3 regions of the Tannerella forsythia 92A2 genome follow, and region 1 is predicted to be linked to each of the others. Evidence: riboswitches for the same ligand, from Rfam matches in the RefSeq annotation. Region 1 holds a riboswitch; each other region holds the start of a gene.
What was found. Region 1 has a riboswitch for cobalamin ahead of BFO_RS06430 (hypothetical protein). Riboswitches for the same ligand answer to the same signal wherever they lie in the genome.
Positions count from the first base shown of each region.

Region 2: it holds a riboswitch for cobalamin, as region 1 does, so the genes downstream of both, BFO_RS00070 (ABC transporter substrate-binding protein) here and BFO_RS06430 (hypothetical protein) in region 1, are expected to answer to the same signal.
Region 3: it holds a riboswitch for cobalamin, as region 1 does, so the genes downstream of both, nrdD (anaerobic ribonucleoside-triphosphate reductase) here and BFO_RS06430 (hypothetical protein) in region 1, are expected to answer to the same signal.

Region 1 covers NC_016610.1:1,581,872-1,586,075, reverse strand. Annotated here, with positions in the region: gene BFO_RS06445 (IS4 family transposase) at 1-169, opposite strand, end outside; gene BFO_RS06440 (DUF4372 domain-containing protein) at 141-539, opposite strand; gene BFO_RS06435 (hypothetical protein) at 645-1,010, opposite strand; gene BFO_RS06430 (hypothetical protein) at 1,029-2,696, opposite strand; cobalamin riboswitch at 2,786-2,996, opposite strand; gene BFO_RS06425 (hypothetical protein) at 3,354-3,614, opposite strand; gene BFO_RS06420 (hypothetical protein) at 4,191-4,204, opposite strand, start outside.
Region 2 covers NC_016610.1:16,161-20,364, reverse strand. Annotated here, with positions in the region: gene BFO_RS00075 (iron ABC transporter permease) at 1-428, opposite strand, end outside; gene BFO_RS00070 (ABC transporter substrate-binding protein) at 425-1,570, opposite strand; cobalamin riboswitch at 1,612-1,806, opposite strand; gene BFO_RS00065 (DUF3256 family protein) at 1,893-2,528, shown strand; gene BFO_RS00060 (M13 family metallopeptidase) at 2,786-4,204, shown strand, end outside.
Region 3 covers NC_016610.1:1,119,080-1,123,283, forward strand. Annotated here, with positions in the region: gene nrdG (anaerobic ribonucleoside-triphosphate reductase activating protein) at 1-455, opposite strand, end outside; gene nrdD (anaerobic ribonucleoside-triphosphate reductase) at 449-2,584, opposite strand; cobalamin riboswitch at 2,660-2,865, opposite strand; gene BFO_RS04510 (HIT family protein) at 3,013-3,414, opposite strand; gene greA (transcription elongation factor GreA) at 3,428-3,898, opposite strand; gene BFO_RS04520 (TlpA disulfide reductase family protein) at 4,090-4,204, opposite strand, start outside.

The sequences.
Region 1 (4,204 bases):
TGATGGTGGCGAAAACGGCCGTGTCGGCGTGTACGTCGGTCAGCATGTGGACTTTCAGCCCGCCTTTCTTCTTCCCGTCGTCCTTGGGGTTGCGCCCCACACCTTTCATGATGTCCGAAAACAAGGTCACCGTAGTGGAGTCAAAGGCGTAAAACTCCTCGAAACCCACGTCCTTTTTCCGGCTGACCGACAAAAGCGGACAGAAATAGGCTATCAAAGCAAAGTAATACAACCTGAAAAGCTCTCCTCTCGCGCAAGGCGTCACCCGCCGTACTCTTCGCCGGTGCACAATCCATGTTCAGGTAATTCAGCTTGCCTTCCAGCGCCCGCATACCGTCGCAGACTTCGCCCATAGAATCGCAGCGGGAAAATATCCCGAACAACATCACGATAAGTTGATCCCACGAAAAGAATGCCTTATAATAACGGTCGCTGCCGCATTGTCGTACCAAGATGTCAAACTGCTCACGCGGAAGTATTTTTACGATTTGTTTGAAAATCGGCTGACCAACTAATTTCTTTGTATTATCTTTGCCCATAGTTGAGAATTTGCGTTGCAATACAAATTTACAGCTTTGGGGGCAATGCTTCGGTGGAGCCCCTTATTTTTATTCTAAACTTTTGTCGGTCAGTAATGAAAAAGGTTATTTTAATTTGGCGCCAATAGCCACATAGCTATTTCCCTCTCCTCTGCTTTTTAACTTTCCATTTACATAAATTTCTAATGTTACCAATGCTGTTTTATCATTACAGTAAGCAACTAACTGTACTTCCCAGTCTTTTGTAACAAATTCACCTTCCCATTGATCTTTAATGATTAGACCACCAGACTTGTACCCATATATTCTTACAGGTACACCGGAAGTATTACAAAAGACTTTCATAGTCACTTGGTTTTCTTTCTTCTCCTTTTTTGCATATCCGTTTTCTTTCTCACAACTACATAATACCATACTGTATATCATAACTGTGAATAAAGTAAAAAGAAGTTGTGATTTTTGTGATTTCATAATTGAATATGATTTATCTTATCGTACAGAAATGCCAAATGTAACGATACCTGTATTGTATGTATAAACCTCATGAAATACCCCTTTCCAAAGAACATTTTCAATAATAGGATCATAAAAATAGATGCGAACACTTCCTAAGTGATCAGACGCCTCTTTTCTTCTAACAATTACTTTCTTCTTCTCTCTGATACTGTTTGTTTCTGTTTTTTCAGTCTCTACACCCCCATTTATATTAATTTTTCCAAGACCTAAACCTACTTTTACGTCTCCTTTAAATTTGTCCATTTGTACACGAGTGGTCTCATATTCATTTTCATATGTATTTTCTATACTTTCATCTTCTTCTAAAATTGTTACATATCGGTAAATCGATTCTTCTGCAAGGTGCCATTTGCCAAATGATATTCTATTGGGTGTCAAATTCACTCTTTTGGCAGTAAATTTATTAGGATCTATTTTATATATATGTTTAGAATGTCTAAAGAAAGTATGGTGTATATACTCATAGTCAATATGAAAGTCCCATATTTCATCTGGTCTCAACGGTATATATACGATATAAGGATGTTGATTTGTCGATGTTACTATTTCAAATCGAAATTCATATGCACCTTTTGTCCACATTTTATCTACTAATTCCGCCTCGGAAAGTTCACGTTTCATATTAACGATTTCATCTTCTTTAATATAGGGGTCTTTATTAGGAGATGGTGAATCTCGCTGATCTGATATTTTAAAGTAGGTTTTGGGATTTATTTCTAAAAAAGAAATGTATTCTGATATAGATCGATTTAGACTTCCTGATGTTTTTTGAGGTGTTATTCCATAATAAATATAGTCACGTTGAAGTGCTTTTTGATTAACACTTCCATCATTAGTATAAAAATACTCAAAAGCTTCCAACTCTTTCTCTCCAACTATATCACTTCCTACCCAAGCCGATCTTGTATCCACTGCTTCCGAATTATTCCCTCCATCAAAGTTTGGAGATTTGAAAATAATAGACTTGCGATTTGTTCCGGTATTCATACTTCTAACCCTTTTTGCTTTTGTGCTTCCGGTTGAAGCAAGCATTTCACTCTCTTCATTTACAGCTACAACTCGACTATTTTCATTTACCACAAATACATGAAAGCTTGGCACTTCCCCTTTTTGGAGGCTTAATTCTTTTTTACCATTTAAATAAAGCGATGTCTCGGAATCTCTAGATATTGCTACTGGAATTTCATTGTCTTCAGTGTTCAAATTCTCTGGTTCTACTTTAAACAGAGCAATTTTGGGAACCAAAATATTTAATAAAGATACATTGGTTTCAATTTCTCTGATTATCTTATCCGAAGAATAGGAAACAAGGATATCTCGGAAGGATTTTCCGTTGATGGTTTCTTCTTTTACAAGCTCGTATAAGACATCATAGTTTTTGTCAAATTGCTTTAGGGACTCTTTTTTCAAAAATGCGCGTACATCTTCTCTTTCATAGACAGCCTTTGAAAGCACTTCTGCAAATTGCACGAGATATTTTTCCGTCTCATCTTCATTTGCATTTCTCAACATTACTCTTTCTGCTTTTTCTCTTTCGGAGGCATTGATGCCATCCTCTAAAAGGGCATTATCAGAACAAGAATTCAATAAAAGTAGAAAAACTCCTACCATTCTTCCTACACAAAAAAAACATTTTTTCATACTGGTTTAATTATTAATTTTAAAAAATAATAATACATCTATTCGATTCAAATATGTTGCAGTCTTTTTCATTCCCTATTCCCCAAGAATAAAAAAAAGTCGCCCAGGCAGGTCTTCTGACTTTTTCAAGGTTTTGCGATCTTCCCGTTGCCATTGATGCGGCATACAGTGATCAAAAAGAATGCAGAACCATTCTACTGAAATTACAGCTGAGGGTACAGTTCCGGACTCGCACCGGATTCCCTTTTCAATCCATCATCCATGAGCGCATGATGAATCACCTGTGACGGGGGCAAAGGAAATCAGTATTTTCCGATCGAACAAGAATAAATGAAAAAAAACGACATCCGACCCTCTCTTTTAGATCGATTCCATATTGTTCTTCTGTCTGAAAGAAAGTTCAGAGTGTTGTTATACAGGGTTCGCAAGACTTGAAATCGCCTGCGCTTCATCCGATGTTTTCAGCCCTCCGGCCAATGTGCCGCTGTTTTCTACCGGGTTTGCGTTGGAGCTTTCACAGCCATCAGTTTTTCAGCGTTCGGATTTTACCGTAAGTTTAATGGCTATTCTTGACTACACCGGCTCTCATTGTGCTTGTTGATGAATTGTCACGATTGCCGGGAGATAAGCTACCCGATCCAGACTGATCCAAAGCGTTCACTCTTTCCCCGTATCGTTCTTTTGCAGCACGACGGCCAATTCATGACCCGCTGTCCCGACAACGTACCAATCGCCTTCCATTGAGTCGTCATACAGATTGAAAGGAGGCTTCAATTTATTGTAAAGCACAGTGTCTACGTCTTCAAAGCGTAGTCTTAATCGAGAAATACCGGCGGAGGTGCTAATCTTGAAGAGTGTGGTAGATGCATAATCTCCTGCAACGGTTACTTCGTTTTTATCCACTTCGATTTTAGGCATGTTTTCGCCGGGTGCGTCTTTAATAAATCACCCCAATAGGCTTTATAATTTATTATGATTTATGTTGATAAAGGAAGTTTCTGATGCCATGTTTATGTGGCTTCTTGAAGGGCTTGTTGCAGAGGTCAATGGTTGTTGCACCTGAATATTTGGGGATATGTCTGTAGGGAAGACTCAGATTGAAGAATCGTTCTTTTTAATGGCTGGACTCTTGAGCCTTTTATTACCGAGAGAAGTTCCTTTAATATTATTTAGTCCTGCATTTATTTGCGCCGTTTGCGTTCGGATATCGTCATTCGTAATTGATCTTAGCCGTCAGCATTCAGCCAACAATTCAACAAATCAACGCCCGAAAGGCTTCGCTTTTCACGATTCACTTTTCGTTTCCACTAATATAGATTCACAACCTATGTCTTTTTCGGAGTAGAAAAGAAGAAGGGAGAAGTCTGTTAAATCACAATATAATCAATAGCTTACAGAAAATATTGTGTTTGTGTGAGTATGTTGATGCTGTTACTGCAAAGGGCAGCCAAGGATACTCTCCCTGACTGCCTTTTAAGGTTGATTATGCCTTTTTTAGTTCACGATCG
Region 2 (4,204 bases), 1.6 Mb from region 1:
AGCGTCATTACCGAGAGTGCGCCTGCCGTAGCTGCGATGGTCAAGGCAATCTCTCCGATGTATCCTAATTTGCTCAATGCTACGCCGCCGATACTGCCCGAAAGCAGGATCACCGAAGCTACCCCGAGGCTTGCCCCTGAACTGATACCCAGCACCGAAGGACCTGCCAACGGGTTGCGAAAGACGGTTTGCATCTGCAGGCCGCTTACGGATAGTCCTGCTCCCGCTACTAATGCCGTAATTGACTGAGGTACCCGTGACTTCCAGACAATATTTTGCCATACGACGGGTTCTTCCGCCGATCCGCAAACAATGTTCCAAACCGAACGTAGGGGGATGTGCACGGAACCCAGTACGAGGTTGAGGAAGAAAAAGAATACGATCGATACCGAGATGAAGATAAGTACGAGAACCGTGTATCGCTTCATTTCAGTAATTGGTAATATACCGGTTCGTAATCGGGCAGCAGATCGGGATGGAAGACCCTGATCAGGTCGGCCAGTATGACTTCCGGTTGCGAAGGGGCGCTTTCGTAAAACGGTTGTTTGCGTAAGTTGCAGTAAATAACCCCTTTGTTACGGAAGGCGTTGAAATCGGCGTATCGGTTGTCTTCTTTACGCAAAGCGTCGTAGGAAAATGCTCCGTCAAAACTGTTCACGATGCGCCAATATTGAGCACCTTCAGCCTGACTGTAGACGGCCTCGAAATCGAGTGTAAGTCCTCCGGAATGCGTGTCGTCTTTCAGAAAGTAATCAGCCCCGGCATCGCGAAATTGCTGTGCCAGAAAACTTTTTCCGCCTACAGCATACCAATTACCTCCCCGCATCTCGCCACTGAACACCATGGGACGCTTTTCAACATGGGCTGTCAGCGCCTTCAGTTCATTGTATTTTCGTTCAATTTCGTCGAAACATTGGTTCGCTTCTTCTTCACAACCGGTAAGCAATCCGATCAATCTGATCCATTCGGCCTGTCCGAGCGGGGTCAGCTCTTTGTAGCCCAGATGAGGAATCAGGGGTACGCCAGTTTCTTTCAAGGCTTCATATCCTCCGCGTTTAAACGGTGAGATCAGAATAATTTCCGGATCCATCCCGATGATGATCTCCGTGTCGAAATTCCCTTCGATTCCTATTTTGCGTGTTTGACCTGTTTTCAGCTGCTCGTTCATCTTCGAGTCGAAGAGATGGCGTGTGCTTGTGATACCCGTCACAAGGTACTGCCTGCCGAGCTTGATGAAATTCGATAGTTGCAACGAAGTCATACAAACAACTTTGCTTATAGGAATGGGTATGGGCTCGTAATTGTCCGGAATCGGTAGTCCCTTTTCCGCTTTCGGGACGAGAGCATAGTGGTATGAGGCGCCTTCTTCCTTTTGCGGGTCTTGAATATCCACAAGCCATATTTTACCGGAAGAGGTGATACGGAAGCCTTGTGCATAACGAGTGCGCATCTGTTCCGTTCGCTCTTTATCAGTAGCATCTCCCGTACTCTTCTCTGTCTGTCGTTTGCCTGTCTGCTGACATGATGCCCATAACATCAGCATGATACAGACAATCCATTTTTTTTTCATTTCTATTATTATCCATTGTTGCTCTTTCACCCGAAAGTGGTCCGTTCTGTATGCAAAAGGCAGGTCTTCTGACTTGTTCCGTAAAGCACGCCTTCTCGGATTTTGCACCAGTGGCGGAGGTTGTGCTCCATAAATAGAACTTACAGCTACGGGGATAGTTCCCGATTCTCACGGGATTCCCTTTTCATTTCACTTCGTGCATGACGAACCGAAAAACCTTTGCAGAAGCAAAGGTAGTGCAAACAAAAGCAATGACAAAAAAAATTGTCTTCTTTTGCAAAAATGCCTACCTTTGAACCTCCATTCGTTAAAAAGAAGGAAGATGAAACAATTGATAATAAGTATGCTGTTGGCAGCATGCACAATAGTAGGTGTCGGAGCGCAGGATATGGCCGAGCTGTTTGTGAAGATGCCGGATGAATATACGATCGGGTTGGAAGATGCGTGGCGGAAGGATCTGGTGAATCTGTACCGGGCAGGAAAAGAAGCCAAGCTGCAGAACATGATGCAGGGCGCATCGCAATTGATGAAACTTACCCCCGACTATCTGAAAATACAGACGAGCGGGCGAAGCACTGTTGAACTGAGACGCCTTCCATTAGTCAACCATACCTGGATTATTTGTATGGTTACCACCGTCTCGGCTCCCGTATCCGATAGTCGTATTCATTTCTTTACGACAGACTGGAAGCCGCTTCCTGACGATGGCTTGTATAGCCCTGTCTCGGTCGATGACTTTCTTCTGCCGGATGTTGATACGACCGATGTTGCTTTTCTTGATGTGATGGCGGCACTTGATATGGATTTATTTGTTTACCGGTTAAACGAAGATGCGCAGACGTTGACTGCCGAGTATACGACCTTGTACTATCTTGACACTGCTATGCGTGATAAAGCGAAGCAATTTTTCAAAACGGAACCGAAAGTATTTACGTGGGCAAAGGGACGCTTTGAGTAGGTGATTTTTTCCAGATTCGACGTGGATGATAAGGCTTCTCCCTTTGTGTTTCACAGTGTCTTACCGCGAATATTGCACTGGTCGATAAAAAGCCGCACTGGGGCAGAAATTGCACACAATGTCTGGTATGTATCCATCATTGTCCTGTCCGAGTCATCGAATATGGAAAGGCCACTCAAAAAAAAGAACGATATACGTTCCGTTGATTATAGAATTGTATACCTTTGCCCGAAGAAAACATTTAACATGAATTTAACATGAAAAAGAAGTATTTATCAGTAGCATTAATTTCATTGATGATGGCTTGTAATTCAAATCCGAAGATGGCTACCTTGACAGACGATGTCGGTATCCGTATCGAAAACCTGGACACAACCGCCAATCCGGGGACTGATTTTTATCAATATGCTTGTGGCGGGTGGATCAAAAATCATCCCCTCACGGGCGAATACTCGCGTTTCGGTTCGTTTGACAAACTGAGTGAAGACAACCGCGAGCAACTGAAAAGTCTGATCGAAGAAATTGCAGGAAAAGAACATGAGCACGGTACGGTGGCACAAAAGATCGGCGACTTGTACAATATTGCCATGGACAGTACCAAGCTCAATGCCGACGGAACATCGCCGTTGAAACCGTGGCTTGATAAGATTGCAACCCTCAACGATAAAGCCGAACTGTCGACCTTCCTGGCTGAGATGAAACTGTCGGGCATGTCGCCGTTTTTCAGCGTGTATGTCGATGCGGATGTGATGGATAGTAAAAAGAACATCTTTTCGACTTATCAGGGCGGACTCTCGCTCGGGCAACGCGATTATTACCTTGAAGAGGATGAAAGCACAATGAAAATCCGCAACGAATTCAAAAACCACGTAGTCAAGATGTTCGAATTGTTCGGGATTCCGGGCGAACAGGCACAACGACAAATGGAAGATGTGATGCGTATTGAAACACGTCTGGCCAAATCACATTTCGACAAGGTGAAAACACGCGATCCGTATGCGAATTATCATAAAATGACGGTTGATGAACTTCAGAAACTGGTTCCGAATATTGACTGGACAAAATTCCTCGCTGCGCTGAATGTTCAGATCAAGGAACTTTCCGTATCGCAGGAAGAGCCGATGGTCGAGGTGAATAAACTGATTGCCGAAGAACCATTGAATGCGATCCGATCGTATCTTTCATGGAAAGCGATCGATCATGCTGCGTCTTACTTGAGTGACGAGATTTATGCGCAGAACTTTGAGTTTTACGGGAAAGTACTTTCGGGCAAGACCGAGATGCAACCGCGTTGGAAACGTGCACAAGCCAGTGTCAATGACTGTCTGGGCGAAGCCGTAGGACAGTTATATGTAGCGAAATATTTCCCACCCGAAGCCAAAGAGCGCATGGTGAACCTCGTGCATAACTTGCAGAATGCTTACGCCGAACGGATTCGTAATCTCGACTGGATGGGCGATTCGACGAAAGCCAAAGCAATCGATAAACTGAATGCGTTCTATGTGAAGATCGGTTACCCCGACAAATGGAAAGATTATACGTCGCTTGAGATAAAAAAAGATTCTTACTTTGCGAATATCGAACGGGCTGTGCAGTTTGCTATGCGCGAGATGCTCGATAAGGCCGCGAAGCCCGTCGATCGGGACGAATGGTATATGACACCGCAGACCGTGAAT
Region 3 (4,204 bases), 460 kb from region 1:
AGTGACGGATATGCCATAGGAATCATTTCTCCGTCGTCGGTAATTCGATAAAGTTTTTGATTGGTCGTAGGTGAAGAAAGAGGCCCCAAGCGCTCAATGTATGGGCCTAACTTAATGTATTGAAAGTGGTGAACGGGAAAGTCGGACGGCAGTGCGGGTCGTCCCGAATACCATCCGACTTTGATTGTTGCTGTTTGTTTCACAAATGCGGCCAGCCGTACTACTTCGTACGGATCTGCATCCCCTCCCATAAAGCACAGGCAGGTCACTGCGTTTCCGTAGCAGCCGAGCAGCCCGGCCAATACTTCTTCCGTCAGCGGTTCACCCCGATCTTCCTGAAGCCACAGACTATGGCAACCCGGACAGCCGTTCGGGCAGTTGGAAAGATTCAGGGCGAGCGTCGTCTCATCGGGTATTTCACGAAAAACGATATCGTAGCTGACGTATTTCAACATGACATCTCATGGACAACCGCCTTCTTTTCCGTCGACGGTTTCGCCACATGGGCCTTTTCGTAATATCGCTTCGCCGCTTCTTTCTGCCGTGCAAGTGAGAAGTTGCTCACACGTTTCATATAACCGATGACACGTGTCAGATAATCCACCTGCCGGCTATGACATACCGGGCAAGCCTTAAGATAACGCTTGTCGATATGGCCGCATTCTTTGCATAGCGTGTTCGGAATGTTAAACGTGAAATAATTACATCCTTCGGCTGCGGCAACACGCAGGAGCTGGCGATATTGCGTTTGTGAGAGATGTTCGTCCAGATTGGCATGGAGTGCCGAGCCACCGGTCAGGTGCTCGATATATTTACGTCCGTGCAGACGAAATTTATCGATCAGGTTCAGCGACTCGTCTTCGACAATATAGAAATAGCTGTTATAACAGTCGCGCGGAACGATGAAGCCGTCTTCTTTGTCCCACTTAGCATGCTTGACACCTACATTCTCGGCTGGGATCATCTCGCAGTTGAACATCACTTCGTTCGTACGGTACTTCTTATTGTAACGTTCGATAAGCCCGAGTACTTCCTGCACAAAAGCCGTGTATTGCGGATTGTCGCTGATCTCGATGCCAAGGTATTCGGCCGCTTCGACGAGTCCGTTCACGCCGATGGTCAGGTATTGCCGGTTCATATTGATGTAGCCGGCATCGAAGAGAGGCAGCATACCTTTGGAGTGTAACATCTTGAGGTTCTCGTTGTAGCCAAGCTGCACCTTGTGTACCAGGTCGACGATGTCTTCGAGGTACATCATGTAAGGGATGCTTCGTTGGCGAGCATACTGGATACAACGGTTGAGGTTTATGGTCAACACGCTTTTGGAGCCGGTCGAAACGCCTCCCGCTCCGAGCGTATAGCTGAACCCGTTGTCCTGTATCTCGTTACGCAGCCGGCAGCAGCTCGAAAGCGAATCGGCATTGTCGCTGATATACGTAAAGAACGAATGTCCTTCGGCATACATCTCAGCCGTGAAATCACCGTATTCCTTGTCTTTTACATCGCCGTCTTCGGTAAGTAACGCCATCGTTTCAACCGGGAAGGTCAACACGGTCTTGGTACGTTCTTTATTGAACCATTTCATGAAGCGTTTCTGTAACCAGCTGAGCGATTCCCAATGCGGTCGACTTCCATCGGGAAAGACGAACTCACCGAAGAGGCTCTCGAAATAGTAACGGTCGTAGTAAGCCACGTTCCAGAAGACCGCCTGAAAGTTACGCGCTCCTGTCGGTTGATTGATCGAATAGACAACCTGTTCGAAGCAATCGGTGATCACTTTGTCGATGCTACGCCGTTTGAGCGACAAATCGGCATCGCGGTCGGGGTGCAGGTAATAATCTTCGCCATATTCCTTTTGGATGAAATAGTTCATATACATCAGGAACTCGGGTGTGGCACACGCTCCGGAGAGCATGCTTGAAACGATGAAAACCATATTCACGAAGCCTCCGCAGAACGATTTCAGGTTGCTTGGCGCCGTTGAATTTCCGTCGATCGATTTTGTACCGCCGATCAGCCACGGGTACATCGTGATGCTCGCGCAGTAGTTGGCAAGACTCGTTTCGTCGTTCTTGTAGATGAAATGACGGTTGAGCAACGAGAGGTATTTATCGGACAGTTCTTTGCCGTACATCTCCTTGAGGCGGTCGGTCAGCAGGCGGCGATTCAGACGGATGAAGTTCTGTTTGGGCAGTTCCCCGATCAGCGTGGCGATGTTCTTGTGCTCTACATTGGCGTTGGCGTCGAACTTGCTTCCCGTGGCGGCGTTCTTCGCATCGCAGTAGTTCATCAGGAAAGCCAACTTGTCACGCACTTCGCGGTCTTCAAGATGCTTCTGTCGATAAAGGATATACGATTTGGCTACTTTGTAGTAGCGTTCACACATAAGCGCCGTTTCGACCTGATTTTGAATCTCTTCAACCGACATGCCGTCTTTGATCTGTACATGTCCGAGGATGGATGTCAAGTCTTCATCCGACGGGAAACAGCCGACCGAGAGGAAGGCCTTGGTCACAGCATTCTTGATCTTGTCGATAGAAAAAAGTTCTTTTTTTCCATCACGTTTCGTGATAAATGTATCCATCTGTTCCTGTATTATGATAGTGTATGCAAAATCTGCTCTTCTTTGTATATTCTTCCACCCGAGAACTTACAAATTCTTATTTCGTGTATCACGGCAGGTCTTCTGACTTGTTCCGGACGTCGCGCCTTCCCGCTCCGTCGCTGACGGGAGCAGTGGCCATAGATAGCGCCGTCCACATATGGCGGAACTTACAGCTACGGGGATAGTTCCGGACTTGCACCGGATTCCCATTTTCATTCCTTGTTGCGTCGGGCAACGCGGAAACCGTTTACGTGTACAAAGGTAGGAAATTGCCAATAGCTTCTTTACGAAAAATGCCGGAAAAGTTTTCAACAAATCTGCGATCAATGTATTGATGCAGTCTTTAACGATTTTAAGATTTTCCTCGCGCCTCGCAGGCGGGCGCAAGGAAATTTTGGGAAGAGGTGTTATGCTCCGTTCAGCTTCGAGCGGATTCGTGTAGCCACTTCTGCTAACTGCTCGGATGTCGGTTCGAGCTTCTCCTTCCCGAAGTGCATGTCGGATTCCTTCTGCATAGGCACCAGATGAATGTGTGCATGCGGCACTTCCAGCCCGATGACCGTCATTCCGATGCGTTTGCAGGGGATCGCCTGTTTCTGTGCACATGCAATCTTTTTGGCAAAGGCCATCATCCGTCCCAGCCGGTCATCGTCGATATCAAAAATATAATCGATTTCTTCTTTGGGAATGACGAGTGTATGCCCTTCGACCAAAGGATGGATATCAAGAAAAGCAAAAAATTCACGGTTCTCCGCAATTTTATGACATGGGATTTCGCCGTTGACGATTTTACTGAAAATAGTAGCCATAGTCGATCTTTGATTAGATGGATATTTCCATGATTTCAAACTTCATTATGCCTGAAGGAACTTGGATTTCAGCGATATCGCCTACTCTTTTCCCCATCAGTCCCTGTGCGATCGGAGTGCTGACTGCGATTTTGTTCTCTTTCAAATTGGCTTCCGAGTCAGACACGAGCGTATAAGTCATGACCGCTTTATTTTGCAGATTCTTGATCTTCACCTTATTCATAATCTGCACAACATCCGTCTTGATCTGTGCTTCATCAATGAGTCGCGCGTTGGAGATCAGCCCTTTCAATTGTGCAATCTTCCCTTCCAGAATCCCTTGCGCTTCTTTCGCAGCATCGTATTCCGCATTCTCGGACAAGTCGCCTTTGTCGCGCGCTTCTGCGATCTGTGCCGATATCTCAGGACGTTTGACGCTTTCGAGATAATTGATTTCGGACAGAATCTTGTTGTAACCTTCTTCTGTCATATACGTAACACCCATTTGTATGTCCTCCCTCGTCGTTTAAGTCGTTTAATTTAAAAATAAAAAAAGAATCCCGGTCAAGAAAGAATGTTTCGACCGGAATCCAGTTGTTTACCACTTATTATATTCGGATGCAAAAATAGGAGATATTTTACATATATCCAAATTCCGAAATACTGCTTTATAACATCATACCCTATTTCTTTTCTTTACAGGAGGGCTTCGATGTCTTTCTCAAGAACATTCGGATCATCGACGCGTTTAACCAGAATGCCTCGCCGGTTGAGCAAAAAGACGGCCGGAAGTTGTTTGACATTATAGAGT